2 regions of the Kitasatospora sp. MY 5-36 genome follow, and region 1 is predicted to be linked to the other one. Evidence: riboswitches for the same ligand, from Rfam matches in the RefSeq annotation. Region 1 holds a riboswitch; the other holds the start of a gene.
What was found. A riboswitch is a leader RNA that binds a small molecule or an ion and turns the genes downstream of it on or off. The one in region 1 is predicted to bind glycine.
Positions count from the first base shown of each region.

Region 2: another riboswitch for glycine. It lies ahead of gcvP (aminomethyl-transferring glycine dehydrogenase); the one in region 1 lies ahead of gcvT (glycine cleavage system aminomethyltransferase GcvT).

Region 1 is NZ_LFVW01000011.1:8,594-32,101, reverse strand. Features, by position in the region: gene AE652_RS00925 (ABC transporter permease) at 1-533, opposite strand, end outside; gene AE652_RS00920 (ABC transporter substrate-binding protein) at 631-2,397, opposite strand; gene AE652_RS00915 (ABC transporter permease) at 2,484-3,470, opposite strand; gene AE652_RS00910 (enhanced serine sensitivity protein SseB C-terminal domain-containing protein) at 3,917-4,840, opposite strand; gene AE652_RS00905 (enhanced serine sensitivity protein SseB C-terminal domain-containing protein) at 4,957-5,760, opposite strand; glycine riboswitch at 5,970-6,071, shown strand; gene gcvT (glycine cleavage system aminomethyltransferase GcvT) at 6,301-7,422, shown strand; gene gcvH (glycine cleavage system protein GcvH) at 7,522-7,902, shown strand; gene glyA (serine hydroxymethyltransferase) at 7,983-9,251, shown strand; partial or broken gene AE652_RS00885 (L-serine ammonia-lyase) at 9,413-10,781, shown strand; gene AE652_RS00880 (DUF6119 family protein) at 11,302-12,981, opposite strand; gene AE652_RS00875 (N-6 DNA methylase) at 13,255-15,108, shown strand; gene AE652_RS43600 (hypothetical protein) at 15,044-15,385, shown strand; gene AE652_RS00865 (class I SAM-dependent DNA methyltransferase) at 15,462-17,456, shown strand; gene AE652_RS43595 (restriction endonuclease subunit S) at 17,453-18,733, shown strand; gene AE652_RS00860 (AAA family ATPase) at 18,730-19,968, shown strand; gene AE652_RS00855 (DUF4276 family protein) at 19,965-20,579, shown strand; gene AE652_RS00850 (type I restriction endonuclease subunit R) at 20,586-23,508, shown strand, end outside.
Region 2 is NZ_LFVW01000764.1:291-4,580, forward strand. Features, by position in the region: gene AE652_RS35485 (DUF5999 family protein) at 161-352, shown strand; gene gcvP (aminomethyl-transferring glycine dehydrogenase) at 471-3,371, opposite strand; glycine riboswitch at 3,609-3,712, opposite strand; partial or broken gene AE652_RS45680 (PRC-barrel domain-containing protein) at 3,936-4,290, shown strand, end outside.

The DNA.
Region 1 (23,508 bases):
CTGAACAGCGTGAGCAGCAGCGCGCCGGTGAAGAAGACCGGCAGCGAGACGCCGGCGAGCGCGACGCCCATGGAGAGCCGGTCGAAGATCGACCGCGGCTTCAGGGCGGAGACGACGCCGGTGGCGACGCCGGAGACCAGCCAGAGCACCGCCGCACCGGCGGCGAGCGAGATGGTGATCGGGATCCGCTTGGTCAGCTCGGGCCAGACCTCCAGGTGGTTCTTGAAGGAGTAGCCGAAGCAGGGCACGTGACAGGTGGCCGGTTCCGGTCCGAAGTGGTACTCGGCGCCGCTGACCAGCCCCTTCAGGAAGTTCCAGTACTGGGTGTACAGCGGCTGGTCGAGGCCGAGGTTCTGCTTGACCGCCGCGATCGCGTCCGGCGACGGGTTCTTCCCGATGTACTGGGCGGCCAGTTGGTCGGCCGTCTCGCCCGCGAGGCGCGGGAGCAGGAAGAAGATCGCGAAGGTGACCGCGCTGACGACCAGCAGCAAAATCGCCGCCGCGAAGATCCTGCGGATGATGTAGGCAAACACAGTTGGGCGGCTCCGGCGGCCGCCGCCGTCCGGGATCTTCCGGACGGCGGCGGGCGCCGCTGCCTTCACCTGCCTTCAGGGATGCGGAGCCAGGCTCTTACTTGACGCCGATGTTCAGGTAGTCGTACTCGCCCGAGAACGCCGAGGTGGAGACCACGTTGGTGGCGTTGTCCGGGCGGTACAGGAAGACCTTGAAGTAGGTCAGCGGGACGTAGACCGCCTGGTCCATGACCTTCTTGTCGACGTCGCCGTAGATCTTCTCGCGGGCCGTCTTGTCGGGGTTGATCGCGGCGTCGTCGAGCAGCTTGTTGACCGCGGGGTTGTCCAGCTGGGCCAGGTTGTTGTTGCCGGACGGCTTGATGGTGCGGCCGTCGACGATCTGCTGGAGGAAGCCGTAGCCGGTCGGCCAGTCGGCGCCCCACTGCATCATCATCAGGCCGATGTTGTGCTCGGCCGCGAACTGCGGGGAGCCGGCGCTGTCCTGGAGGTACTTGCCCTGCGGGTACTGCTGGATCTCGGCGTTGATGCCGACCTTCTTCAGCGCGGCCTGGATCGAGGTGGCCGCGGCGACCTCGGTGGCGCGCTCGGTGCGGGCGGAGAGGACGGTGTTGATGCCGCCCTCCTTGCCGCAGGCCTTCAGGGCCTCCTTGGCCTTGGCCTCGTCGCCCTTGTTGTCCTTGGTCTCGTACGTGTTGAAGTCCTGGTGGCCCGGGATGTCCGGCGGGAGCACCGTGTTGGCGATCTGGCCGCGGATCGGGCCGCCGAGGGCGGTCTGCACCGAGACCTTGTCGACCGCGTACTGCACGGCCTTGCGGCACTCGATGTTGTCGAACGGCGCGAGCTTGGAGTTGATCGCCATGTAGACCAGGCGGCCGCCGTAGGCGTTGTCGGTGCTGGCCTTCAGCTTCTGGTTCTGGAGGATCTGCGCCTGGGTCTGCGGGTCGACGCCGCCGCCCACCAGGTCGACCTGGGCGTTGCCGGCCAGCAGGTCCTTGTCGATGGTGGACTGGTCGATGTTCATCCGGAGCACGATCTTGTCCGCGAGCTGCTTGCGGATCGGGTCGGTGCTCGGGTCCCAGTTGGTGTTCGGGACCAGGACGGCCTGCTTGCCGTCCTCGTAGGACTCGAACTTGTAGGAGCCCGAGGAGACGATCTTCTTCACGTACTCCGAGCCGGTGTCCTTGGCCTGCGGGACCGGCGCGGTCTGCGGGGCGCTGACCAGGTAGTCGAAGTCGGCGAAGGGCTGCTTCAGGTGGAAGACCACCGTGGTGTCGTCGGGCGTCTCGATCGAGTCGAGGCCGCCCTCCTTGTCCTTGTACGGACCGGCGTACGGCGTGGCGTTGTCGACCAGCAGGTCGTGGAAGTAGACCGGGCCGTTGGAGTTCACGTCCAGCGCGTAGTTCGAGCGCTCGACGGCGTACTTGACGTCCTTCGAGGAGATCGGGGTGCCGTCGTCGTACTTCAGGCCCTTGCGCAGCTTGTACGTCCAGGTCAGGCCGTCCGCGCTGACCTGGCCCATCGACTCGGCGAGGTCGGGGACGAGCTTGTTGCCCTCCTCGCCCGGCGCCGGGTTGAAGGTGGTCAGCGGACGGGCGTACAGGCGCGAGAAGTTGTAGATGTACGCGTAGTACGTGTTGCCCGGGTCGAGCGAGTCCGGGGTGCCCTTCATCTCGTAGGTGACCGTCCCGCCCTTCTTGTCCGAGGCGTTGACGATGCCCTTGGTGGCGGCGTTGGCGCCGGAGCCGCCTCCGGTGCCGGAGGACGAGGCGGAACCGGTGTCCTTCGACGAGCTGGTGCAACCGGTCACGACCAGGACGGCGGCGGCTGCGGCCGCGGTCAGGGCGACGGTACGGGACCTACGCATGGGTGAGATCAACCCCTTGGGGATGGGAGGCGGTGAAGGAGAGCCTTGACGGCGCATCACATGATGCGTGGTCATGTGCGGCGGAATCAGTTGCTCTTGGGATCGAGGGCGTCGCGAAGACCGTCGCCGAGCAGGTTGAAGGCGAGCACGGTGACGAAGATCGCCAGACCGGGGACCACCATGTACTGGGGGTCCACCTGGTAGTACCGGATCGCGTCCTGGAGCATCCCGCCCCAGGAGGCCTGCGGCGGCTGGATGCCGACGCCGAGGAAGCTCAGCCCCGCCTCGAAGAGGATGTTGGTCGGGATCAGCAGGGTCGAGTAGACCAGGATCGGACCGACCAGGTTGGGCAGCAGCTCCTTGAACAGGATGAACGGGCCGCGGGCGCCGAGGCTGCGGGCCGCGTGGACGAACTCCCGCTCGCGCAGCGAGAGCGTCTGGCCGCGCACGATCCGGCCCATGTAGGGCCAGTTGAAGAAGCCGATCACGAAGATCAGCACCAGCATGTGCAGCGGCAGGCCGTGCAGGCCGAAGGCTCCGCCCTGGAGCGAGGTCGAGATCGCGATGGCGAAGAGCAGCAGCGGGAAGGCCAGGAAGACGTCCATCACCCGGCTGATCACGGTGTCCACCCAGCCGCCGTAGTAGCCGGCCATGATGCCGAGCACGGTGCCGATGGTGTTGGACAGCAGGGTCGCGCCGAAGGCGACCAGCAGGGAGACCCAGGAGCCCTCGATGACGCGGGTGAGCAGGTCACGGCCCTGCAGCGGGTCGATGCCGAGCGGGTGTTCGAGACTCATGCCGCCCCAGTCGCCGAACGGCAGACCGCCGAGGTCGGCGTCCAGCAGGTCCTGGTGGAGGGCGTCCGGGTCGAGCCCGAACATCGACTCGATCGGCTTGGCCAGCACGGCGAGCATGATCAGCAGGATCACCACGACGCCGCCGGCGACGGCGGCCTTGTCCCGCTTGAAGCGGGTCCAGGCGATCTGGCCGAGGGAGCGGCCCTCGATCTTCTTGGCCGGTCCGGCGGCGGCTGCTGCCTCCGGCTCGTTCCCGGCGGTGGTCACGGATGTCATGGTCAGTTGGTCCCCTCGCCGACGGTGGCCGGCCCACGGGTGCCGGTCGCCGTCTTCGGCGGTGCGGCTGCGGACGTGCGGAGGTGCTTAGGAGGAGCGGGTGTTGACGGCAGTGCGTCGTGCACAGGCACTGCCACCACGCGGGATGGGCGTCGCGTGGACGGGCTTGTCGGCGTGCGCGCTCACCTTTGTGGGGTTCCAGCACGCGCGGTGCGTTGCGCAGAACTCTCTGCCATCCGAACTGGCTTGCGCCAGCCCTGACAACCGACAGATGCCCAACTGTGATCTGCGTGCATGCACCTCCCCGATCTTCGGCATATACCTCTTCACATGGCTGTAACTGCCATGTCAAGATGACCGGGCCGCACATCCGGAAATTCGTCCGGAAAGCATCGAAGCCGACTTGACGGACAATCAAGTCGGCTTCGGAGAATGGGTTTTGGGATTCAGCGCCCGGGGTAACCGGGCCACGGCCGCTGGGGCTGCTGCTGCCAGCCCTGCGCCGGCGGCTGGGTGCCGTACGCGTAGCCCGGCATCGACTGCCCGGGGTACGGCGGCGGGGGCACCGGCGGGTACGGGCCGGTCGGCGGGCGGCCCGCCTCCCGGTCGAAGAACGGCCGCGCGTTGGCGCGCATCCACAGCGCCACCGGGTCGTACTCGTCCGACATCGCCACCGTGGACACCGCGAGCCCCTCCGGGGCCACCGCGATCGCGCGCTGCATCAGCGCCCGCACCGCCTCCACCGCCGGCGGCGAACTCTCGTAGAGGTCAAGGCCGATGGCCAGGTACGGCTCCCCCACCGCGGGCTGCACCCAGGCCCGGCGCAGTGCCCGGACCGCGCGCACCTCGGCGGCCTGCCGCTCCAGCAGCGCGAAGAACGGCTGGGCGTTCAACTGCGGCTCGCTGAGCTTCAACGGCCCGGCCGGCAGCCGGTCCAGGCCCGCGGCGACCCGCCGGAGGTCCGCCCAGGGCACGCCGACGCCGCCGCCGGGGGCGTGCGGGTTGAGCCACAGGCCCCAGCGGGTGCGGTACAGCGAGGCCGCGATCTCCCGGCCGGAGACGACCTCGTGGGCCCGCGCCCAGCCGGAGGCGGTCAGCTGCTCGGGCGAGGTGACGGCCGGCGCGTAGCCGTGGCCGCTGATCTCCATGTTCCCGTACTGCGCGTCCGGGCTGCCCGGCGTGCCGTGCCACAGCAGCATCCAGACCCGGCCGTCCGCCAGCGCGTGCAGCAGCCGCTCGTACGCGTCGTAGCGCTCCGGCGCGACGTCGCGCAGGGCGCGCTCCAACGCGCCGGGATCAGCTCCCGGGCGCCCGGCCGGTGCCTGGCCCCAGGGCCCCGGCACACCGCCCGCTCCCGTTCCCGCACTCATGCGCCCACCTCGCCGCGCCTCTTTCCCTCAACCCGCCGACCCGTCGGCCGTCTGCACGCACCCTATGGCGCGGCACCGGCCACCGCCACGGCGACGTGCCTCTGATCCGGACCCGCTCACGCCCGCGTGTGGAAAGGCAGTACCCGGGTGAGCAGCCACTCGACCACCGGGTCGTCGGCGAGGTCGAGCAGTACGAGGTGGACGCCCCCGGGCAGCGGCGCGGTTCCCAGCGCTCGCCCGAGTGCCTCGTTCACCGCGGCCGGGTCGGCCGGGGCCGCCGGGTCCAACTGGACGCCCACGAACATCACGGTCGGTTCGCCCTCGATGCTGGCCAGCGCCCTGCGGGCGGTCAACACACCGGGCAGCGCCGACAGTTCGCTCCGGCAGGCGGCCAGGAAGTGCTCCGGGTCCTCGCCCGGCACCGGCTCGCGCAGCGCCACCCGGCCGCCGGTCGGCTCCGCGGTGCCCTCGGCCTGCTCCCAGCGGTCCTCGCGCGGGCCGCGGCGCAGCTCGGCGACCCCCTGCGGCGGCACCGGGAGGCCCACCGGCGCGTCCGGGTTCACCGCGATGCCCAGGCCCAGCGGCAGCCCGCGGGCGAACTCCCACACCGGCGCGATCGCGAAGGCCATCCCCGGCGCCTGCTGGAGGAACACCTCCTGCGAGGAGAACACCGGCACGTACGGGTCGCCGCCCAGCTCGATGGTCGGCAGGTCGAGCGCCTGGCCCTGCGGGTCGGCCCCGGCCGGCAGCGGCACCCACACCTGGCTGCGCGCCAGCACCTCGAACACCCGTGGGGTCGCGCCCGGGTCGCCCAGGGCCGCGGTCAGCACCTGCTCCAGTTCGTTGGCCGGCCAGGAGCCGCCCGCCGGCGCCTCCTCCGGTCCGCCCCACCCCTGCTGCTGCTCCACCGGGTACCCCATGCGCCGCCGATTCCGCCCTCTGCCGTCGGCCGCCCACTGCCGCACCGACGCGCAGCAGTCTAGAGGCGTGCGGGGGGTGTGGTCAGGACTCGTGTTCGGGTCCCGCGCGGTGTGACCGGGTCCCCCCTCCCCTCGTCGTCCGGGACGTGCCATGATGTGCCCGTCCGACGGCATGCGCCGCGGGCCCCCACAACTCCATACCGGCCGCTCGAACCCGCGCGGGAGAGCCCGGAGTGCCGCTCAGGCACAGCCGGCGCCGAAGGAGCAAGTCCTCCCCGGAATCTCTCAGGCACCCCTACCGCACGGGTTAGGCACATCTGGAAAGCGGCGCCCGGCCCTGTCGTGCGCCCACCCACGGTGCAAGCCGTCATGCTGTCCCCCAAGCTGGAAACGGCTGCGGGCGGCGGGGCGGTGAAGCTCTCAGGTTCGACGACAGATGGGGAGACCCACGCCGCCGCATGCCCGCGCGCAGGGTCGGCCCCCAGCGGGTCCGGTCCGGTGCGTGCACCCCTGAGTGCCCCGACCGAGGAGTTCCTGGCCATGTCGTCCCTCCGCCTGACCGCGCTCGACGCGCTGCACCGCGCCCTCGGCGCGACCATGACCGACTTCGCCGGCTGGGACATGCCGCTGCGCTACGGCAGCGAGCGCGAGGAGCACCTCGCCGTCCGCACCAAGGCCGGCCTGTTCGACCTCTCGCACATGGGCGAGATCACCGTCACCGGCCCGCAGGCCGGCGAGATGCTGGACCACGCCCTGGTCGGCTTCGTCTCCGCGCTGGGCGAGCTGCGCGCCCGCTACACCATGATCTGCGCCGAGGACGGCGGCATCCTGGACGACCTGATCGTCTACCGCCTGCGCGAGGACGCCTTCCTGGTCGTCGCCAACGCCTCCAACGCCCAGCTGGTCCTCGACGAGCTGATCGCCCGCGCCAAGGGCTTCGACGCCGTCGTCACCGACGACCGCGACACCTACGCGCTGATCGCCGTCCAGGGCCCGGAGGCCACCGGCATCCTGGCCGACACCACCGACGCCGACCTGCCCGGCCTGAAGTACTACGCGATCCTCCCGGCCTTCGTGGCCGACCGCGAGGTGCTGCTCGCCCGCACCGGCTACACCGGCGAGGACGGCTTCGAGATCTTCTGCCACCCGGCCGACGCCGAGCCGGTCTGGCAGGCGCTGACCGCCGCCGGCGCGGACCGCGGCCTGGTCCCCTGCGGCCTGTCCTGCCGCGACACGCTGCGCCTGGAGGCCGGCATGCCGCTGTACGGGCACGAGCTGTCCACCGACCTGACCCCGTTCGACGCCGGCCTGGGCCGGGTCGTCCGCTTCGACAAGACCACCAACGAGGGCGCCTTCGTCGGCCGCAAGGCCCTGGAGGCGGCCGCCGCCGCGGCCGAGACCAACCCGCCGAAGGTGCTGGTCGGCCTGGTCTCCGACGGCAAGCGGGTGCCGCGCGCCGAGTACACCGTGGTCTCCACCGAGGGCGAGCCGATCGGCCGGATCACCTCCGGCGCGCCGTCCCCGACCCTGGGGCAGCCGATCGCGATGGCCTACGTCGACGCCGCCCACGCCGCCCCCGGCACCACCGTCGCGGTGGACGTGCGCGGCAAGCACGAGCCCGTCAGGGTCGTGGCGCTGCCGTTCTACAAGCGCGCCCGCTGACCCCTCGCACGCCCCCCGTTTTCCCATACGCGCACGTCGCAGCCGTCCGCGCGGCGGCCCGCTTCGTCGTACCCGCTTCCCATCCTGGAGAATGACGCCATGAGCAACCCCCAGCACCTTCAGTACACCAAGGAGCACGAGTGGCTGACGGCCGCCGTGGACGGTGTCTCCACGATCGGTATCACCAAGCACGCCGCGGACGCGCTCGGTGACATCGTCTACGTGCAGCTGCCCGAGGTCGGCGAGACCGTGACCGCCGGCGAGACCTGTGGCGAGCTGGAGTCCACCAAGTCGGTCAGCGACCTGTTCTCCCCGGTGACCGGCGAGGTCACCGAGGTCAACCCGGACGTCCTGGACAACAACGCCCTCGTCAACAGCGACCCCTTCGAGGGCGGCTGGCTGTTCAAGGTGCGCGTCGAGGCCACCGACGAGCTGCTCAGCGCCGACGAGTACGACGCGCTCACCAACCCCCAGGGCTGAGCCCCCGACGGGACGGGCCGCCGCACCGCGGTCCGTCCCGCCCTGGCCCCTTTCCCTCCTCCTCCCGGGAAGACCACACCATGACTGTTCTCAACCAGTCCCTGCACGCCCTCGACCCGGAGATCGCCGCCGCGGTCGACGCCGAGCTGCACCGCCAGCAGACCACCCTGGAGATGATCGCCTCCGAGAACTTCGCCCCGGTGGCGGTCATGGAGGCCCAGGGCTCGGTGCTCACCAACAAGTACGCGGAGGGCTACCCCGGCCGCCGCTACTACGGTGGCTGCGAGCACGTCGACGTGGTCGAGCAGATCGCGATCGACCGCATCAAGGCCCTGTTCGGGGCCGAGCACGCCAACGTCCAGCCGCACTCCGGCGCGCAGGCCAACGCCGCCGCGATGTTCGCGCTGATCCAGCCGGGCGACACCATCCTGGGCCTGAGCCTGGCCCACGGCGGTCACCTGACCCACGGCATGAAGATCAACTTCTCCGGCAAGCTCTACAACGTGGCCGCGTACCACGTGGACGAGAAGACCGGCCAGGTCGACATGGCCGAGGTCGAGCGCCTCGCCAAGGAGCACCAGCCGAAGCTGATCATCGCCGGCTGGTCCGCCTACCCGCGCCAGCTCGACTTCGCCGCGTTCCGCCGGATCGCCGACGAGGTCGGCGCGCTGCTCATGGTGGACATGGCGCACTTCGCCGGCCTGGTGGCCGCCGGGCTGCACCCGAACCCGGTGCCCTACGCGGACGTGGTCACCACCACGACCCACAAGACCCTGGGCGGCCCGCGCGGCGGCGTCATCCTGTCCAAGGCCGAGTTCGCCAAGAAGATCAACTCCGCGGTCTTCCCCGGCCAGCAGGGCGGCCCGCTGGAGCACGTGATCGCCGGCAAGGCGGTCGCCTTCAAGGTCGCGGCCTCCGAGGAGTTCAAGGAGCGCCAGCAGCGCACCCTGGACGGCGCCCGCATCCTCGCCGAGCGCCTGCTCCAGGCCGACGTGGCCGAGGCCGGCGCCAGCGTGCTCTCCGGCGGCACCGACGTCCACCTGGTCCTGGTCGACCTGCGCAACAGCCAGCTCGACGGCCAGCAGGCCGAGGACCGGCTGCACGAGGTCGGCATCACCGTCAACCGCAACGCCATCCCGAACGACCCGCGCCCGCCGATGGTCACCTCGGGCCTGCGCATCGGCACCCCGGCCCTGGCCACCCGCGGCTTCCAGGCCGAGGACTTCCGCGAGGTCGCCGACATCATCGCCGAGGCGCTCAAGCCCGCCTTCGACGAGACCGTCGCCGACGCGCTGAAGGCCCGGGTCTCCGCCCTGGCCGCGAAGTACCCGCTCTACCCGAACCTCTGATCACTCCGGTGATCGTTCGGGCGGGGTGACCGGCCTCACCCCTCCGGCGTACCAGGCACCCCGGGGCACCGCGCACACTGGAAGTGCGCGCGGTGCCCCGTCCCGTGTCGGCCCCTCCCTGCCCGCAAGTCCTTCCACGAGACCAGACAAGGACGTCCCCCGTGGCCATCAGCGTCTTCGACCTCTTCTCCATCGGCATCGGCCCGTCGAGCTCCCACACCGTGGGCCCGATGCGCGCCGCCCGGATGTTCGCCCGCCGACTGCGCACCGAGGACCTGCTGGACCGGGTGACGGGCGTACGGGCCGAGCTGTACGGCTCGCTCGGCGCCACCGGCCACGGCCACGGCACCCCGAAGGCCGTCCTGCTCGGCCTGGAGAACGCCTCGCCCCGCACCGTCGACGTCGACCAGGCCGACAAGGACGTCGAGCGGATCCTCGCCGAGAAGCGGATCAACCTGCTCGGCGAGCACCCGATCGACTTCGACCCCGACACCCAGCTGGTCCTGCACCGCCGCCGCTCGCTGCCGTACCACGCCAACGGGATGACCCTGTGGGCGTACGCGGCGGACGGCTCGACCCTGCTGGAGAAGACCTACTACTCGGTCGGCGGCGGCTTCGTGGTGGCCGAGGACGCGATCGGCGCGGACCGGGTCAAGCCCGACGACACCGTGCTGAAGTACCCCTTCCGCACCGGTGACGAGCTGCTGCGGCTCAGCCGGGAGACCGGCCTGTCGATCTCCGGCCTGATGCTGGAGAACGAGAAGGCCTGGCGCAGCGAGGAGGAGATCCGGACCGGTCTGCTGGAGATCTGGTCCGTGATGCAGGAGTGCGTGCGGGCCGGCATGTCCCGCGAGGGCATCCTGCCGGGCGGGCTGAAGGTCCGCCGCCGGGCCGCCTCGGGTGCCCGCGCGCTGCGCGCCGAGGGCATCGGGCCGGCCAACGCGATGGAGTGGGTGACCCTCTACGCGATGGCCGTGAACGAGGAGAACGCCTCCGGCCGCCGGGTCGTCACCGCGCCGACCAACGGCGCCGCCGGGATCATCCCGGCCGTCCTGCACTACTACCTGAACTTCATCCCGGGCGCCGACGACGACGGCATCGTCCGCTTCCTGCTCGCCGCCGGCGCCATCGGCATGCTCTTCAAGGAGAACGCCTCCATCTCCGGCGCCGAGGTCGGCTGCCAGGGCGAGGTCGGCTCCGCCTGCTCGATGGCCGCGGGCGGCCTCGCCGAGGTCCTCGGCGGCACCCCCGAGCAGGTCGAGAACGCCGCCGAGATCGGCATCGAGCACAACCTCGGCCTCACCTGCGACCCGGTCGGCGGCCTGGTCCAGATCCCCTGCATCGAGCGCAACGGCATGGCCTCCGTCAAGGCCGTCACCGCGGCCCGGATGGCGCTGCGCGGCGACGGCCGGCACCACGTCTCGCTGGACAAGGCGATCAAGACGATGAAGGAGACCGGGGCCGACATGAAGATCAAGTACAAGGAGACCTCGTCGCGGCGGGCTCGCCGTCAACGTCATCGAGTGCTAGGGAAACAGGCCATGACCTGCGAGTTTGGTCCTTTCAGAGCTGTCACCGGCTTCCCGGCTTGCACAGCAAAGAGTCCCTCGGACAGCTCTGATAGTCCCTGGCGAATCTGGTCGGCAGAGCACTGACCAGGGATTTCATGGCTGGCGGTGGAGCGGCGAGGTAACCCAGCAGGCCCGTCTTCGCCTGCCCTCCCGGTCCACGTGCAGCTGGCGGACGGGGTCAGCGCCTGCCGTGCCGAGTTCTCCCGCTACTCGGCCGGTAGGCGTCCTTCACGATCTGCTCAAGATCCTCATGCCTTCGCCGCTTCGCGCGGACTGAGATGATCAAGCGCTCGCATGCGCTCGATCGGTGTGCCTACACCCTCCAAAGGATGCTCTCCCTTCTTGCTCTCCTTCGGGCATGTTGGTCCACGGACAGGGACGCGCGGGGCATCTGGTCGATCTCCATCAACAAGTGCTCGGACTCGTTCCAGCAGTCCGTGAGGCGATCGAGTACGCGCAACCGCCGGTGCCGTCTCGCCTCAGTTGGCGGGCTCGCGACCAATCGAGACGATCTCCAGCTTCGCTCCCATGCCCTGCAACGCGGTTGCGGTGTGCAGCAGGGACACCTGGGCGAATGCGAACAAGGAGTCCACGGTCAGCGGCTCTCCGTCCTTGAGCAGGATGCCGAAGACCACGGTCAGCGCAGTGAACGACCTGTCAGCCGGGTGGTCGGGCGCCAGTCCATCAAGCTTGGCGAGGAACTTCTCCCTTGCCACGAGGTCGTAGCGGAGGGTCTCAACAGCGACACGTCCCTGAGCGAACAGGTGGTTGAGCGGCGCCGTGCCCTTTCGACTGTCCGTCTGCTTGACGTGGATCAACTGCCCCTGCGGGCCGAGGACGTCAGCGATCTCCAGTCCACCACCGCGCAGCCGCTCGGTGTGGATGGTGTCCTTGTCCAGCAGGGCATAGCCCTCCTGCTCAGCCGCCTTCTTGTTGTAGTCGGCCTCGGCAATGCCCCAAGGCCACGGCGGGAGGATGACCGTCGCAGGCTGGGCAAGCAGCTCCGAGACCCGGCGCCGGATAGTGGTCAGGTACTCCGCGCCGACCTCGTACCACTGGCCCTGCCAGTAGAAGTAGTGCACAGGTCCGTCAGGAATCTCGGCGTTCAGCCACTGGTCGGCGGGGACCTTGCGACTGAGCCTGTCGGTCGCGTCGGTGTCGGCGAACATCTCCACCCGCCCGGCGCGAAGGGTGGTCAACCGCTGCCCCTGTGCGCGGGTGCGGACGGCTTCGACGAGGTCGGCGACGTCGAGTCCCGCCACGAACTCGTTGCGGCCGGCCAGCCTGAGCCGGAACGCCTCTGCGAACTCGAAGCGCTCCTTGCACTCGCTCGGGACGGCCAGAGCCATCCGGCTCGTGTCGCCGGTGCCCAGCAGGGCGTCGAGGCGCGCGTCCAGCTGCTGAGCGCGCTCCGACTTGGGGCTCAGCGGGCGGACCTGCGGGATGAACTCGAATTCGGGCAGCGGGTTCGGGCGGCTACAAACCTTCTCGATGCTGTGCAGGTCCTCGACCAGATCGATGGGGCTGCTGCCGAGGTGGAGCTTGACCGAGCGGTCGGTGCCGGTGACGTGCGCGGCGCGCCCGCTGTCCCGCGTGAAGGTCAGCGGCACTTCGGTGATCTGCCCGGAAATCTGGCTGACGATCTCGCCGAACTCCTCGATGCCGAAGCCACGAATGTGCTCTCCGGCGGTGGCGGAGTTCTCGTCCGTACGGCCCCGGGCGTCCATGATCTGGCGCCGCACCTTGGTGATGCGGTCCTTGTCCAGGCACCGGACGGCGAACTCGATACCGAAGCCCGGGTCGATGCGCGCCGGGTCGATCATGAGGTGGCCCATGCCATAGCTGAGCGCGTAGACCGCCCTGTCGGTACGGACCAGCAGCAGCCCGAGCGAGGTCCGGTTCTCCTCCTGGACCGTCAGGCCGCTGAGCGCGGCGAGCGTGGCACACCAGTCAGCGGCTCCAGGTGCGATCGTCCCGGAGATCAGCAGGCCGCGGAGCGGACCGTGCTCGACGGTCGCCGCGTGGAACCCGTCGCGTTCGAGGTAGTGCGGTACCACCATCGACGCGAGATCCTCGCTGCTTCCAGCCCCCGCGGTCCTGAGGCGGTAGAGCGAAGTCTTACGGGTGGTCGAGCTCTTCTTGCTTGCTACGGCGGTCATGAGGATCTCTCCCTGCAGGTCATGAGGACGGGTTGCGCGGAAGTTGGACGACAGCTCTGTGCGGGCGAACCGCTGCCTGGACGTGGTGCGCAGGAGAGCGCGGGCAGCCCCGGGGGCGGGAGCAACGCAAGGCAGGCACCCCGACCAGGGCGGCCTAAGCACAGCAATAGAAGAGCAGACGGTGAAAGCACTGTCAATCCACTACACCAGCCGTGGCGGGTCGTGTAGAGTCATCCATGCCAAAGCGTCGCAACGACCTACAGGAGCCCGGGGATGCCCGAGGAAGCCGCAGCACCACCGCTGGTCACCGCTGCCGACATCTCTCGGCTCGCTGGGGTCACGCGGGCCACCGTCAGCAACTGGCGCAAGCGGCACCCCGACTTCCCGACACCCACAGGCGGCACCGACTCGAGCCCCGCCTACGACGTCAAGGCCGTCACCGAGTGGCTCGCCGCCAACGACCGCCTGCCCGAACCGAACCCGATAGACGAGTTGCGGGGCGCGCTACGGCTGGTACCGCCCGGTGCGGTGGCCGACGCGCTCCCGCTCGTCCTGGCCGCTTCCCGTCTGCGCAGCGCGGAGCTGGACGAACTGATCAGCTTGAACGGCGACGCGTTCGACCTACGGACTGCGGCCCTTGTCGCCGAACGAGCCCCCGAGGTCCCACCCGGCTCGGGGTCCCTCCAGGACGGCCTCGGCGGTGCGGAACTGCGCCGCGCCGTCGTCAGCTGTGTGCGTGCCGGCAAAACCGACGAGTTGCTCTCCGTACTGGACTACGCCCAACAGGAAGGTGCGAGTGCGCGCGGGCAGTACGCCACCCCGGCGCCGCTCGCCACGCTGATCGCAGTCCTCGCCACCACCGGGCTGGGGGGGACCACAGTCAGCGGCTTCGACCCGGCCTGCGGAACAGGTGGCCTGCTGCTAGCGCTGCGCGATCGCGGAATCCTCACGCTGGCCGGCCAGGACCTGCTCCCGGCTCAGGCCGTCCAGACTGCGGTACGCCTGGCCCTGGGAACCGACGGCCCATCGGGACAGCTGACCAGCAAAGCCGGGGACAGCCTGCGCGCTGACGCCTTCCCTGGCTTGCGTGCGGACGTCGTGGTCTGCAACCCGCCCTACGGCGGCTCGGGCTGGGGTCAGGAGGAGCTCTCCTACGACGAGCGCTGGGCCTACGGCGTCCCGACCGCCAAGGACTCCGAACTCGCTTGGCTCCAGCACTGCCTGGCTCACCTGCGGCCAGGGGGGCGAGCCGTCCTGCTGCTGCCGCCTGCGGTGGCCGGACGCACCTCGGGTCGGCGCATCCGCGCCGAGCTCGTACGCCGCGGCGCTCTCCGCGCCGTCGTCGCCCTGCCGGCGGGCGCCGCGCCACCGCCACACATCGGGCTGCACCTGTGGATACTGGAGCGGCCCGTGACTGAACTGATGACCCCCGACCGGGTGTTGTTCGTGGATGCGAGCCGGGACAGTGCCGGGGCCACCGTGCGCCTGGGCGACACTCGCGGCGCCACTGCCGGCGGCCGACCTGCGACTCGTTGGCGGGACGTGCACGACACCGTGGTCGAAGCCTGGCGGGACGCCGAGAAGCAGCCGGGAGTCGCACGGGTCGTGGCCGCCGTCGACCTGCTCGACGACGCGGTCGACCTCACTCCCCAGCGCCAGGTGCCGGTCGCGGCGCACACCCAGAGCCCGGAGGAAGTAGCGCAAGCCTCACAGGTCGCGTTGGAGTCGCTCCGCGAGGTCAGCACCGGGCTGGCCGACCTCGCCCACTCCGGCGCCTGGCCGTCGGCACAAGCGGAGGCCCGCAGTTGGCGGACGGCCACCGTCGGCGACCTGCTGCGCGGTGGCGCCCTGACCCTGGTACGCGGCGGCGTCGTGGTACCCAGGGAACCATCCGAGGCGCTGGACCAGGACAGGCGCGTCCTGATGTCACGAGACCTCAGCTCGGGCACCGGTCCCTCCGGCACCGTGGCAACCGTCGGGGAGCGGGTACGCCTTGAGGCCGGTGTGCGGGGAGGGGGACGTCATCCTCTCGGAGGTCTTCCAGGAGCAGATCAACGTGGTCGTGGCAACGCCGCAGGATCACGGTGCTCTCCTCGGCCCTCACCTGCTACTGCTGCGCCCGGATGAACAGCGGCTCGACCCGCACTTCCTGGCCGGCTTCCTCGCCGCCCCCGGCAACGCCCAACGAGCGGTCTCGGGCACCAGCATCATGAGGGTCGACGCACGTCGCCTCCAGCTCCCACTGATCCCGCTGGCCGAGCAACGCCGCTACGGTGAAGCGTTCCAGAGGCTGCGTCAGCTGTCGCAGACCGCAAGGAAGATCGCCTCACTCGGGCGCGAAGCCGCGGAGCAACTGACCTGGGGTTTGACCAGCGGGGCGCTCCTGCCGCCCGAGGGCCCATGACGCGCACGGCACACCACTGACTTCGATCGTACTGGCTAAGACCGCTCGCGGAGAGCGACTGCCGAAGGGGCACGACTTGAACAGCAGCAAGCACACGGAACTGGCGAACCACGCCTGGTCCGTCGCCGACCTCCTGCGCGGGGACTACAAGCAGTCCGACTACGGCAAGGTCATCCTGCCCTTCACGGTGCTGCGCCGACTGGAGTGCGTGCTGGAGCCGACCCGCGACAAGGTCGCGGCGGAGATCGAGCGGCTTGAGGGCAACGGGGGCACCGCCCCGGAGCGACTGCTGAAGCGCGCGTCGGGGCAGTCCTTCTACAGCCGGACCGACCTCACGCTGAAGAAGATCCTGAACGACCCGCAGCACGTGGCCGCCAACCTGGGCCAGTACATCGCCGGGCTCTCGGAGAACGCCCGGGAGGTGCTGGACAAGTACGAGTTCACCCAGCAGATCAAGAAGCTCGACGGCGCCGATCTGCTGTATCAGGTCATCGGCAAGTTCGCCGACCTGGATCTGCGGCCCGGGGTGGTCTCCAACCACAACATGGGCTACATCTTCGAGGAGCTGATCCGGCGCTTCGCGGAGCAGTCCAACGAGACCGCAGGTGAGCACTTCACCCCGCGCGAGGTCATCCAGCTGATGGTCAACCTGCTGGTGGCGCCCGACGCGGACGTGCTCAGTGTGCCGGGGGTCGGCCGGAAGGTGCTGGACCCGGCGTGTGGAACCGGCGGCATGCTCAGCGCGGCCGAGGAACACATCAAGGCACTCAACCCGGATGCCACGGTCGAGGTGTACGGGCAGGAGCTCAACCCCGAGTCCTGGGCGATCTGCCGGTCCGACCTGATGATCAAGGGCCAGGACCCGGAGAACATCAAGTTCGGCAATTCCTTCTCCGACGACGGACATTCGCGGGAGAAGTTCGACTACCTGCTCGCCAACCCGCCGTTCGGCGTGGAGTGGAAGAAGGTCAAGTCGGAGGTCGAGACCGAGCACCGGTCGCTGGGCGACTCCGGGCGCTTCGGTGCCGGCCTGCCTCGGATCAACGACGGGTCGCTGCTGTTCCTGCAGCACATGATCTCGAAGATGAAGCCGGTGGATGTGAACGGTGGAGGTGGCAGCCGCATCGCCATCGTCTTCAACGGCTCGCCGCTGTTCACGGGCGCGGCTGAGTCCGGCGAGTCGAAGATCCGGCAGTGGATCCTGGAGAACGACTGGCTGGAGGCGATCATCGCGCTGCCGGACCAGCTCTTCTACAACACTGGGATCTCAACCTACTTCTGGATCCTGACGAACCGCAAGCGTGCCGACCACAGAGGCAGGGTGGTCTTGCTGGACGCGCGCGAGTACTGGCAGAAGATGCGTAAGTCGCTGGGCGACAAGCGGAAGGAACTGGGCAAGGAGCACATCGCCGAGGTCACCCGCCTGTACGCGGACGCGCTGGCGGTGGCGGAGGACTCCGAGCACCCGGAGCACGGGAAGGTGAAGGTCTTCCGCAACGAGGACTTCGGATATCGGCGGATCACGGTAGAGCGGCCGCTCAAGCTACGCTTCGAGCTGACGGAGGGGACGCTGGCAGCGCTGGCAGCATCCAAGCCGGTCGAGAAGCTGGAACGGTCGGCGGAGTTCGTGGCGGCGCTGCGACCGCTGGTCGGATCGACCTGGGCAACCAAGTCGACCGCGCTTCTCGCACTGAAGGACGCAGTGGTGGCGGCAGGGCTGACGTGGCCGGCGGGCACGCCGTTCGCCAAGGCGGTGCGCGATGCTATTGGGGTGCGCAACCCAGAGGGCGAGGTCCAGAAGATCAAGGGCGCACCGGAGCCGGACCCCGACCTGCGCGACTACGAGAACGTGCCACTGGACGAGGGCACGGAGGACTACCTCAAGCGCGAGGTACTGCCGCACGTGCCCGATGCGTGGATCGACCACACAAAGACGAAGATCGGCTACGAAATCCCCTTTACTCGACACTTTTACGCGTATCGATCACCCAGGCCGCTGGCAGATATCGATGACGAACTCAGGTCACTTGAGGCCCAGATTCAAGCCCTGCTGAGCGAGGCGACAGAATGACTTCACTGCAGTCGACTTCACTGGGGTGGGCTCCAGCCATTCCCTCACACTGGAAAGTCGTCCCTCTTAGCTTCATTGCAAAGATGGGAACTGGACACACACCCGACCGTAGCAAGAGTGAATACTGGGAGAATTGCACTGTCCCATGGGTGACAACTCCAGATGTCACCCGCAGGGGCGACTCTCTGACTCCCTTGATGGAGACAGAACAACTTATCAGCGAACTTGGAATGTCGAATAGTGCTGCCGTGCTTCATCCAAAGGGAACAGTAATGCTCTCACGGACAGCCTCCATCGGGCACAGCACACGAATCGGCCGCCCCATGGCGACAACGCAAGCCTTCGTGACATGGCACGCAGGGCCAGATCTTGATTCTCGTTACCTACTACTCGTAATGCGCGCCATGAAACAGGAGTGGCAGAGGCTCGCCTACGGATCGACTCATTTGACGATCTATATGCCGGATCTCGAATCCATTCGCATTCCACTACCCCCGCTCGAAGAGCAGCGCCGCATTGCCGACTTTCTCGACGCCGAGACCACCCACATCGACCGCATGGTATCCATCCGCTCGGCTCAGTTGAATTTGTTGGCTGAGCGAGAGAAGGCGATGCTGGACAGAGCCTTCTCGAAGGCCACATCTGGAGTCCCGACACGCCTGAAGCGTCTCTTCTCCGTTCGGCCGCGATATGGCGTCCTGGTGCCTCAATTCGTCGATGAAGGTATCCCATTCATCCGAGTAAACGATCTCCTGAACCTTGAAGATCGCGCCGCCAGCCTGCGCAGGATTCCAGCAGAACTATCCGCCCAATATGCCCGCACGGTTGTAAAGCCTGGCGATCTTCTGGTCAGCGTAGTCGGCACACTGGGGCGTTCGGCAATCGCCTCAGAGTCTGCAGCAGGCGCCAATATTGCTCGTGCAGTTTGTTCGATCCGCGTCTCCAATGACGTGGAAGTAGAGCTTGTTCAGGCATGGTTGAGTACAAGCTTGTTTCGGACGCAGGCCCAGTTGGCAACCAGCACAGATACTGCTCAGCCGACCTTGGGGATGGAGGATCTGGGCAACTTCACTCTTGTTTGGCCGACGAACTCAGACGAGCGCCGCAGGCTACTAAGCACCATTAGGGCCGGGCAGTCCAATCTGTCCCAATTGGATCATCGGCTCCGCCGACAAGTAGAGCTACTCGCCGAGCGCCGTCAGGCGCTCATCACCGCCGCCGTCACCGGACAGTTCGATGTCTCCACCGCCTCCGGTCAAGGAGTTGACGTGCCATGACCACCGCCCCGCCTCCCACCGATGCGGGCAGCCCCTTCATCACGCGCGTCCAGATCACGAACTACAAGTCCATCGCGCGCTGCGACGTACCCCTCGGCCCGTTCACCGTCCTCCTGGGCCTGAACGCTGCCGGGAAGTCCAACTTTCTCGATGCCCTGAGCTTCGTTCGTGACGCCGTAACCCGTGGGCCGGCGGATGCAATCGGGTCCCGCGTCGGCCTGGAAAACGTCCTGCGCCGAGCCCCCGAGTCGGCACCCTCCTGCACGATCACACTGGATTTCCGCCTCCCCCCGTCCCCCGGGCAGGACACCCCGTGGCGTGGCCGCTACGGGTTCACCATCGCTCGTGGATCAGGCCCGCATGCACCGCAGGGTTGGGAGGTCAGGCATGAGATCTGCGAGCTGGGTGTCCTAGGAAGCGACCGACCGCCGTTCCGCTTCGAGGTCGAGCGCGGCATCGTGAATGACCCCGCCTCCGAACGCGAGGCGGTCATGCGGGCCGGCAGCCTCTACCTGCCGATGCTGGGCGGCACTGGCCCCTACGCCCTGCTCTACGCAGCACTGTCCGACATGTTCTTCTACGCCCCCGACCTCGCCGCACTGCGTGACGCTCGCCCGGCCACCGGTTCCGACGGCTTGGACGAGGACGGCGGCCACCTCGGCGCAGTCTTGGGCTTGCTCGACCCGTGGGCCAGCGAGCGCGTCTCCGCTTACGCCGGCGCGATCGTGCCGAACCTGACCGAGGTCGGGCCCAGCGGCACAGCAGCCGCTGGCGACTACGTCGCCGCACGCATGACGCTGACCTCAGGGTCTGGAAGCGGGCAGTTCCGCGCCGAGTCCATGTCCGAGGGGACGATAAGAGCGATCGGCCTCCTCACCGCACTGTTCCAGCCCCGTGCCCGGGACGGCCGCATTCCACTCGTCGCCATCGAGGAGCCTGAGTTGGCCCTCCACCCCCTGGCCGCAGGTGTCCTGTTCGATGCGCTCACCGAGGCGAGCGCATCCGTGCAGGTTCTGGCGACGAGCCAGAGCGCCGAGTTGTTCGACCGAAAAGAGGCCGACCTCTCCGCGATCCGTGTCGTGACCGCGCGCGACGGGGTGACCGTGATCGGACCGGTGGACGAGGTAAGTCAGTCGATCGTGGCGGACGGCCTGGCCACCGTCGGCGAACTGCTGCGCTCGAACCAGCTCGAACCGCAGCTACCGCAGTCCGAGCAGGGGGAGCCCGCCGAGTGAGCTCGCAGCGCGTCACCATCGCCTCCGTGGTCGAGGGCGAAGGGGAACTGGCAGCCCTACCCATCGTGCTGCGGCGGCTCATGTACGCGGCGGGCATCTGGGACGCCGACATTCGGCCCCCACATCTCGTCGGCCGGGGCCGACTGGTGAAGCAGGGTGGCCTGGAGGCCACCGTGGACGCCCTTGCCCGCCGGCTGCCGCCCGCCGCTCCCGGCGGCATTCTCGCGCTCATCGACGCGGACGACGACTGCCCTGCCGAACTGGGCCCCTCCCTCCTTCGCAGAGCAGCCGCTGTGCGACCGGACCGTCAGGTTTCCGTGGTGCTGGCGAACCGGGAGTTCGAGGCATGGTTCCTTGCTGCGGCGCCCTCCCTCGGCGGCCGCGCCGGCATGCCGCACGGGCTCGACGTGCCCGAGGACCACGAGACGCGGCGCGACTGCAAGGGATGGCTCACACACCACCGCACCGACGGCGGCCAGTACCGGCCCCGGGTCGACCAAGCACCCCTCGCGGACATCTTCGACATCGAGCTGGCCCGCGCCAACTCACCATCCTTCGACAAGTTCTGCCGCGACATCAGCTATCTCATCACCGGCAAGCGAGAGGTCTGATCCACCATGGCCGTGCACCATGAATCCGCCTTCGGCAACGCGATCATCGCCGCCATGGTCGAGCGCGGCTGGCGCGAGGCGCAACGGGGGGAGTACAGGGCCGAGCTCGGACTCGACACCAACGAGCTGTTCACCTTCATCGGCGCCACCCAGCCCGACGAGTGGACGGACGTGCTCCGTGCCTACGGCAACGACCCCACCGCCGCTCAGGACGGCTTCGCCAAGCGGCTGAACCGGGCCATCGTCGACGATGGGCTGCTCGACGTGCTCCGCAGGGGCGTGAAGGATCAAGGCACCCTCATCAGGGTCGCCTACTTCAAGCCCAACCTGGTCTCCGCCGACGCTGTGCTCGCCAACTACCACGAAAACCGCCTGACGGTGGTCCGCGAGCTGGAGTACGCCACCAAGCAAGCCGACTGGGGTCACCGGCTCGACCTCGCCCTCTTCCTCAACGGCATCCCGGTCGCCACCGCCGAATTGAAGAACCCGCTGACCGGCCAGGGCGTGGAGCAGGCGAAGGAGCAGTACCGCACCGACCGCGACCCGACCGAGCTGATCTTCACGCGCCGCGTCGTCGCGAACTTCGCCGTCGACCCGAACGTGGTCTTCGTGGCCACCCAGCTCCGGGGGGCCAAGACCCGGTTCCTGCCGTTCAACACTGGCTCCGACGGACCCGGACGCCCTGGCGGCAAGGGCAACCCCGCAGCCGCCGGCTACGGCCAGTACCGCACCTCCTACCTGTGGGAGCAGATCTGGCAGCCGGACAACTGGCTGGACTTGCTGGAGCGCTTCGTCCACCTGCAGAAGTCGAAGACGCCCGGTGGTGGTTCTGCCAAGTCAATGATCTTCCCCCGTTACCACCAGTGGGACGTCGTCAAGAAGCTCACCGCGCACGCGGCCCACCATGGCCCCGGGCACAACTACCTCGTCATGGCCTCGGCCGGCTCGGGCAAGTCGAACACCATCGGCTGGCTCGCCCACCGCCTCAGCTCACTGCACACCGCGTCCAACCCGCTCGAACTCGACGCAGCAGCCGTCGCGAACGGGCTCAAGCCGGGCGCTCCGGTCTTCGACAAGGTCATCATCATCACCGACCGCCGCAACCTGGACTCGCAGCTGCGAGAGACCGTCGGCGGCTTCGAACAGACTGCCGGACTGGTAGTGAAGATCGACGAACGGTACGGAGCAAAGTCGGAGCAGCTGGCGCAGGCACTCTCCCGCGAGACCGGGAAGATCGTCACGGTCACCCTGCACACCTTCCCCGCTCTGCTGGACTATCTGAAGCGCAACCCGACGGAGATCCAGGGCAGCGCGTTCGCCATCATCGTCGACGAGGCGCACTCCTCTCAGTCCGGCGATGCCGCGACGGCCGTACGCTCCGCGCTGCGCACCACCTTGGACGCGTTCGGCCTGGACTCGGACAGCGAGGAGGCAGGCGCGACCCAGGTAGCGGCGAGCACGACGGCAAGCACGACCGACGAGAAGCTGAAGCTCAAGGCGCAGCAGCGTGGCCAAGCCGCGAACCTCTCCTACTTCGCGTTCACCGCCACGCCCAAGTCCAAGACCCTCGAACTCTTCGGGACCCTGGACAGCATCGACGGCAAGGCCACCTACCGGCCCTTCCATACCTACTCCATGCAGCAGGCCATCGAGGAGGGCTTCATCCTCGACCCCCTGCGCAACTACGTCACCTACAACACGTACTGGAAGCTGGTCAACGAGAACCCGGACGAGCGGGAGGTCGATCCCTCGAAGGCGAACAGCCTTCTTGCCCGCTTCGCGCTCACCCACGAATCGACCGTCAGCCAGCACGCGCAGGTGATCGTCGAGCACTTCCTCGCGCACACCCGAGGGCGGCTCGGCGGCCGGGCCAAGTCGATGGTGGTGACGGCCTCACGGCTCAGCGCGGTGCAGATGGCCCGCGCCATCAAGGAGTACATCGGTGACCGGGGCTATGACACGAAGTTCCCGGACCTGGGTGTCCTCGTCGCGTTCTCAGGCAGCCTCACCTACGAAGGCCACGAGACGACCGAGGCGAAGGAGAACGGCGGCCTGCCGGAGACCGCGTTGCCGAAGGCCTTCGGCTATACCCGCGCTGACGACAAGGCGACCCGTTCAGGCGGCCCCGGGCAGCGCGAGTACCGGATCCTGGTCGTGGCGGAGAAGTACCAGACCGGCTTCGACCAACCTCTGCTGACGACGATGTACGTCAACAAGAAGCTGGCCGGCATCTCCGCTGTGCAGACCCTCTCCCGTTTGAACCGCACCGCGGAGCGAAAAGAGCAGGGTGACCTGGCCGTGCTGGACTTCGTGAACGAGGCCGAGGACATCCAGGAGTCGTTCCGCCCCTACTTCCAGGAAGCGCTGACGCTCCCGACGGAGCCGAACCTGCTCTACAGCGCGCAGAGCCGGGTGATGTCCGCGGCAATCGTGGCCGAGCACGAGATGCAGGACTTCGCGGCGGCGTACCTCGCGGCCGAGGAAAAGGCCGCCGGCTCGCAGGCCAAATGGGAGAAGCTGCACGCCGAGCTGTACCGGATGCTGAGTCCGGCGGTCATCCGCTTCGACGCCCTGGTCGACAGTGAGGACGAGGACGACCACGAGACCGCCGAGAAGTTCCGCGGCGACCTCAACGACTACGTCCGCAAGTACGGCTTCCTCGCCCAGATCATCCCCTACAGCGACAGTGACCTGGAACTCCTCTACCTCTACGGCCGCCACCTTCTCACCCAGCTGCGCGGCCGGGCCGATGGCAGTGTCGACATAGGCGAGATCGACCTCAGCCACATGCGCGTCGAGAAGACCGGCGAGCACGACATCAGCCTCACCCCCGAGGGCCCGGCTCTCATGCCTGGCTTCGGCGACGGGGCAGGCGGTGCAAAGGAGCCGGAGAAGTCCCTGCTCTCGGAGATGATCGACCGGTTCAACG
Region 2 (4,290 bases), on a different contig from region 1:
CTGGGAACCAGCGTGGAAGGACCCCCTGTCCTACCCACTTGGGCGCCGGCCCACACTTGGCCGGCGCGCGGACAGGATCCGACCACCGCGGCGGCCCCGGACGGCACCACCTCCGGCGACCGCACCACGGGGAGGATCGCAGAGCGAAGCGAGGGTACGCATGTGCCAGCACCGTCCTGAGTGCCCGACGGCCGAGTCCGAGGACCGCGAGGCGGCCGTATCGGTGGCCCGTCACCCGGAGCAGGGCTGGAGCCTGCTCTGCAACGGCGTCGTCCTGTTCGAGGACACCGGCGAACTGCTGCCCGACGGCCGGGTGATCGCCCCGCGCCGCCCCGTCGCCCACGCGGCCTGACCACCCGGTCCGACCGTACGGCGGGGGCAGCCGCCGACCAGCGCAGACGGGCAGGGCCCCGGCGGAGAACTCCGCCGGGGCCCTGCCGTCCGACCCGGACCTCCTGGGCCCGGTCGGGTCAGACGCCGTACTCGTCCAGCGGCGGGCAGGAGCAGACCAGGTTGCGGTCGCCGTACGCGCCGTCGATCCGGCTCACCGGCGGCCAGTACTTGTCCGCCGGGTTCACGCCCGCCGGGAAGACCGCCTCCTGCCGCGAGTAGCCGTGCGCCCAGTCGCCGGCCAGCGTGGCGGCGGTGTGCGGGGCGTTGCGCAGCGGGTTGTCGTCGGCCGCCCACTCGCCCGAGCCGACCTTGTCGACCTCGGCCCGGATGGTGATCATCGCGTCGCAGAACCGGTCGATCTCGTGCAGGTCCTCGGACTCGGTCGGCTCGATCATCAGCGTGCCGGCCACCGGGAAGGACATCGTCGGCGCGTGGAAGCCGTAGTCGATCAGGCGCTTGGCGATGTCGTCCACCGTCACGCCCGTCTCCTTGGTCAGCGGGCGCAGGTCGATGATGCACTCGTGCGCGACCAGCCCGCCCGGGCCGGTGTAGAGCACCGGGAAGTGCGGCGCCAGGCGCTTGGCGATGTAGTTGGCGTTCAGCACCGCGACCTGGGTCGCGTGCTTGAGGCCCTCGCCGCCCATCAGCCGGACGTACGCCCAGGAGATCGGCAGGATGGCCGCCGAGCCCCACGGCGCGGCCGAGATCGGGCCCACGCCGGTGGCCGGGCCGGCCTCCGGCTGCAGCGGGTGGTTCGGCAGGTACGGCGCCAGGTGGGCGCGCACCGCGACCGGGCCGACGCCCGGGCCGCCACCGCCGTGCGGGATGCAGAAGGTCTTGTGCAGGTTCAGGTGCGAGACGTCCGCGCCGAACTTGCCCGGCTTGGCCAGGCCGACCAGGGCGTTCAGGTTGGCGCCGTCCACGTACACCTGGCCGCCGGCCTCGTGCACCAGGGCGCAGATGTCGGTGATCTGGGTCTCGTACACGCCGTGGGTGGACGGGTAGGTGACCATCAGCACGGCGAGGTTGTCGCGGTGCTGCTCGATCTTCGCCTTCAGGTCCTCGACGTCCACGTCGCCGTCGACCAGGGTCTTCACCACGACCACACGCATGCCGGCCATCACCGCGGAGGCCGCGTTGGTGCCGTGCGCCGAGGACGGGATCAGGCAGACGTCGCGCCGGGTGTCGCCGTTGGCGTGGTGGTAGGCGCGCACGGCCAGCAGACCGGCCAGCTCGCCCTGCGAGCCCGCGTTCGGCTGGATCGACACGGCGTCGTAGCCGGTCACCTCGACCAGCTGCTGCTCCAGCTGGCGGATCAGGGTCAGGAAGCCCTGGGCCTGGTCGATCGGCGCGAAGGGGTGCAGCTGGCCGAACTCCGGCCAGGTCACCGCCTCCATCTCGGTGGTCGCGTTGAGCTTCATGGTGCAGGAGCCCAGCGGGATCATGCCGCGGTCCAGCGCGTAGTCCCGGTCCGACAGGCGGCGCAGGTAGCGCAGCATGGCGGTCTCCGAGCGGTGGCTGTGGAAGACCGGGTGGGTCAGGTACTCGTCCTCGCGCAGCAGCGCGGCGGGCAGCGTCTCGGCGGCCTCGGCGACCTCGACGGCGGGGACGCCGAACGCGGCCCAGACGCCGGCCAGGTGCTCGCGGGTGGTGGTCTCGTCGGTGGAGACGGAGATCCGGTCCGCACCGTCCTGGTGGACGTTGATGCCGTTGGCGCGGGCGGCGGCGGCGATCTCGGCGGCGCGGCCCGGGACGACGGCGGTGACGGTGTCGAAGAACTCGCCGTGCAGCAGCTCGACGCCGCCGGCCCGCAGGCCCTCGGCGAGGGCGGCGGCGTAGCGGTGGGTGCGGCGGGCGATGTCGGCCAGGCCGTCGGGGCCGTGGTAGACGGCGTACATCGAGGCCATCACGGCGAGCAGCACCTGGGCGGTGCAGATGTTGCTGGTGGCCTTCTCGCGGCGGATGTGCTGCTCGCGGGTCTGCAGCGCCAGGCGGTAGGCGCGGTTGCCGTCGACGTCGACGGAGACGCCGACCAGGCGGCCGGGCAGCGAGCGGGCGAACTCGGCGCGCACCGACAGGTAGCCGGCGTGCGGACCGCCGAAGCCCATCGGCACGCCGAAGCGCTGCGAGGTGCCGCAGGCGATGTCGGCGCCCAACGAACCCGGGGACTTGAGCAGGGTCAGCGCGAGCAGGTCGGCGGCGACGGCGACGATCGCGCCCAGGCCGTGCGCCTGCTCGATCACCGCGGTGAGGTCGCGGACCACACCGGTGGCGCCCGGGTACTGGAGCAGCACGCCGAAGACGCCGCGCTCGACGATCTCGGCCGGGATGCCCTCGGACAGGTCGGCGACGACGACCTCGACACCGGTCGGCACGGCACGGGTGTTGATCACCGCGACGGTCTGCGGCAGGGTCTCGGCGTCGACCAGGAAGACGCCGCCCTTGACCTTGGTGACGCGGCGGGCCAGCGCCATCGCCTCGGCGGCCGCGGTGCCCTCGTCCAGCAGCGAGGAGCCGGAGGTCGGCAGGCCGGTCAGGTCGGAGACCAGGGTCTGGAAGTTGAGCAGCGCCTCCAGGCGGCCCTGCGAGATCTCCGGCTGGTACGGGGTGTAGGCGGTGTACCAGGCCGGGTTCTCCATGACGTTGCGCAGGATCACCGGCGGGGTGAAGGTGCCGTAGTAGCCCAGGCCGATCATCGGCTGGAGCACCTGGTTGCGGCCGGCCAGCTCGCGCAGCTCGGCGAGGACCTGGGCCTCGGTCCGGCCCGCGGGCAGGTCCAGGGCGGTGATGGAGCGGATCGCCTCGGGCACCGCGGTGGCGGCGAGCTCGTCCAGCGAGCCGTAGCCGACGGACGCCAGCATCTTCTCCTGCGCGGCGGCGTCGGGGCCGATGTGGCGGTTCTCGAAGGGGCTGGCCAGCTCAAGCTCGGTGAGGGTCGAGGCGCCGGTGGGGCGTCCCGCGTTCGGCTGGGCGTTCATGGTGGTCGAGGCCTCCTGGTCACGGACCGGCGGGGGTACGCACGCCGGCCGGCCTCGCCGCTGCGGACAGCGGACGAACCTGGGCGGGCGGACCCGACAGGCCTCCCCCTCTGTCATCGGGACCTGAGAGCTTCACCCGCACGGGGCGCTGTGGGCGCTCCGTCGGCTTGCACCGTCGGTGAGGGTGGTGATCGCCGGCTTCCGCGCCGACGCTCCTGCCCTGCTTTCCAGAGTGACCTACCCCACACGGTACGGATGCCTGAGAGATTCCGGGGAGGAGTTGCTCCTTCGGCGCTCCGACCAGCGGCTTTCGCAGTCGGAGACTCTCCCGAGCGGGCTCTGCGGTCGTCGCCCAGGGTACCAGCGGGAGGCCCCCCGATCACGGGTGCGTCAGGTCGTTCGGGGTCTACGCGCGTCCCCCGGACGGTCCAGCGCGCAGCCCGTCCGGCGCACCCCGCTCGCGTCCGTCCGATTCATGGCTTTTGGTGTGAAGTGGCGGACGGAACGGGTGCTCCGGCCGCCTTCCTGCGGGAGTTCCGCAAGCTCAGCGCACGGGAGGAAAGAGTGCAGACCGACATCGACCCCCGGGACCTCATCGGTCACAAGGCCGTCGACCGCAACGGAGACAAGATCGGCACGGTCGACGAGGTCTACCTGGACGACGCCACCGGCCGGCCCGAGTGGGCCGCGGTCCGGACCGGCATCTTCGGCCGGGACGCCTTCGTCCCGCTGACCACGAGCGAGTTCGCCGGCGACGAGCTCCGGGTGCCGTACGACAAGTCGCTGGTGAAGGAGTCGCCGGACTTCGGCGTCGGCCAGCACCTGTCCCCCGCCCAGGAGCTCCAGCTGTACCGCTACTACGGGCTCGACACCCCGATGGACGGCCGCCCGAGCCACGAGAACGGGAGCCGGCCCAAGC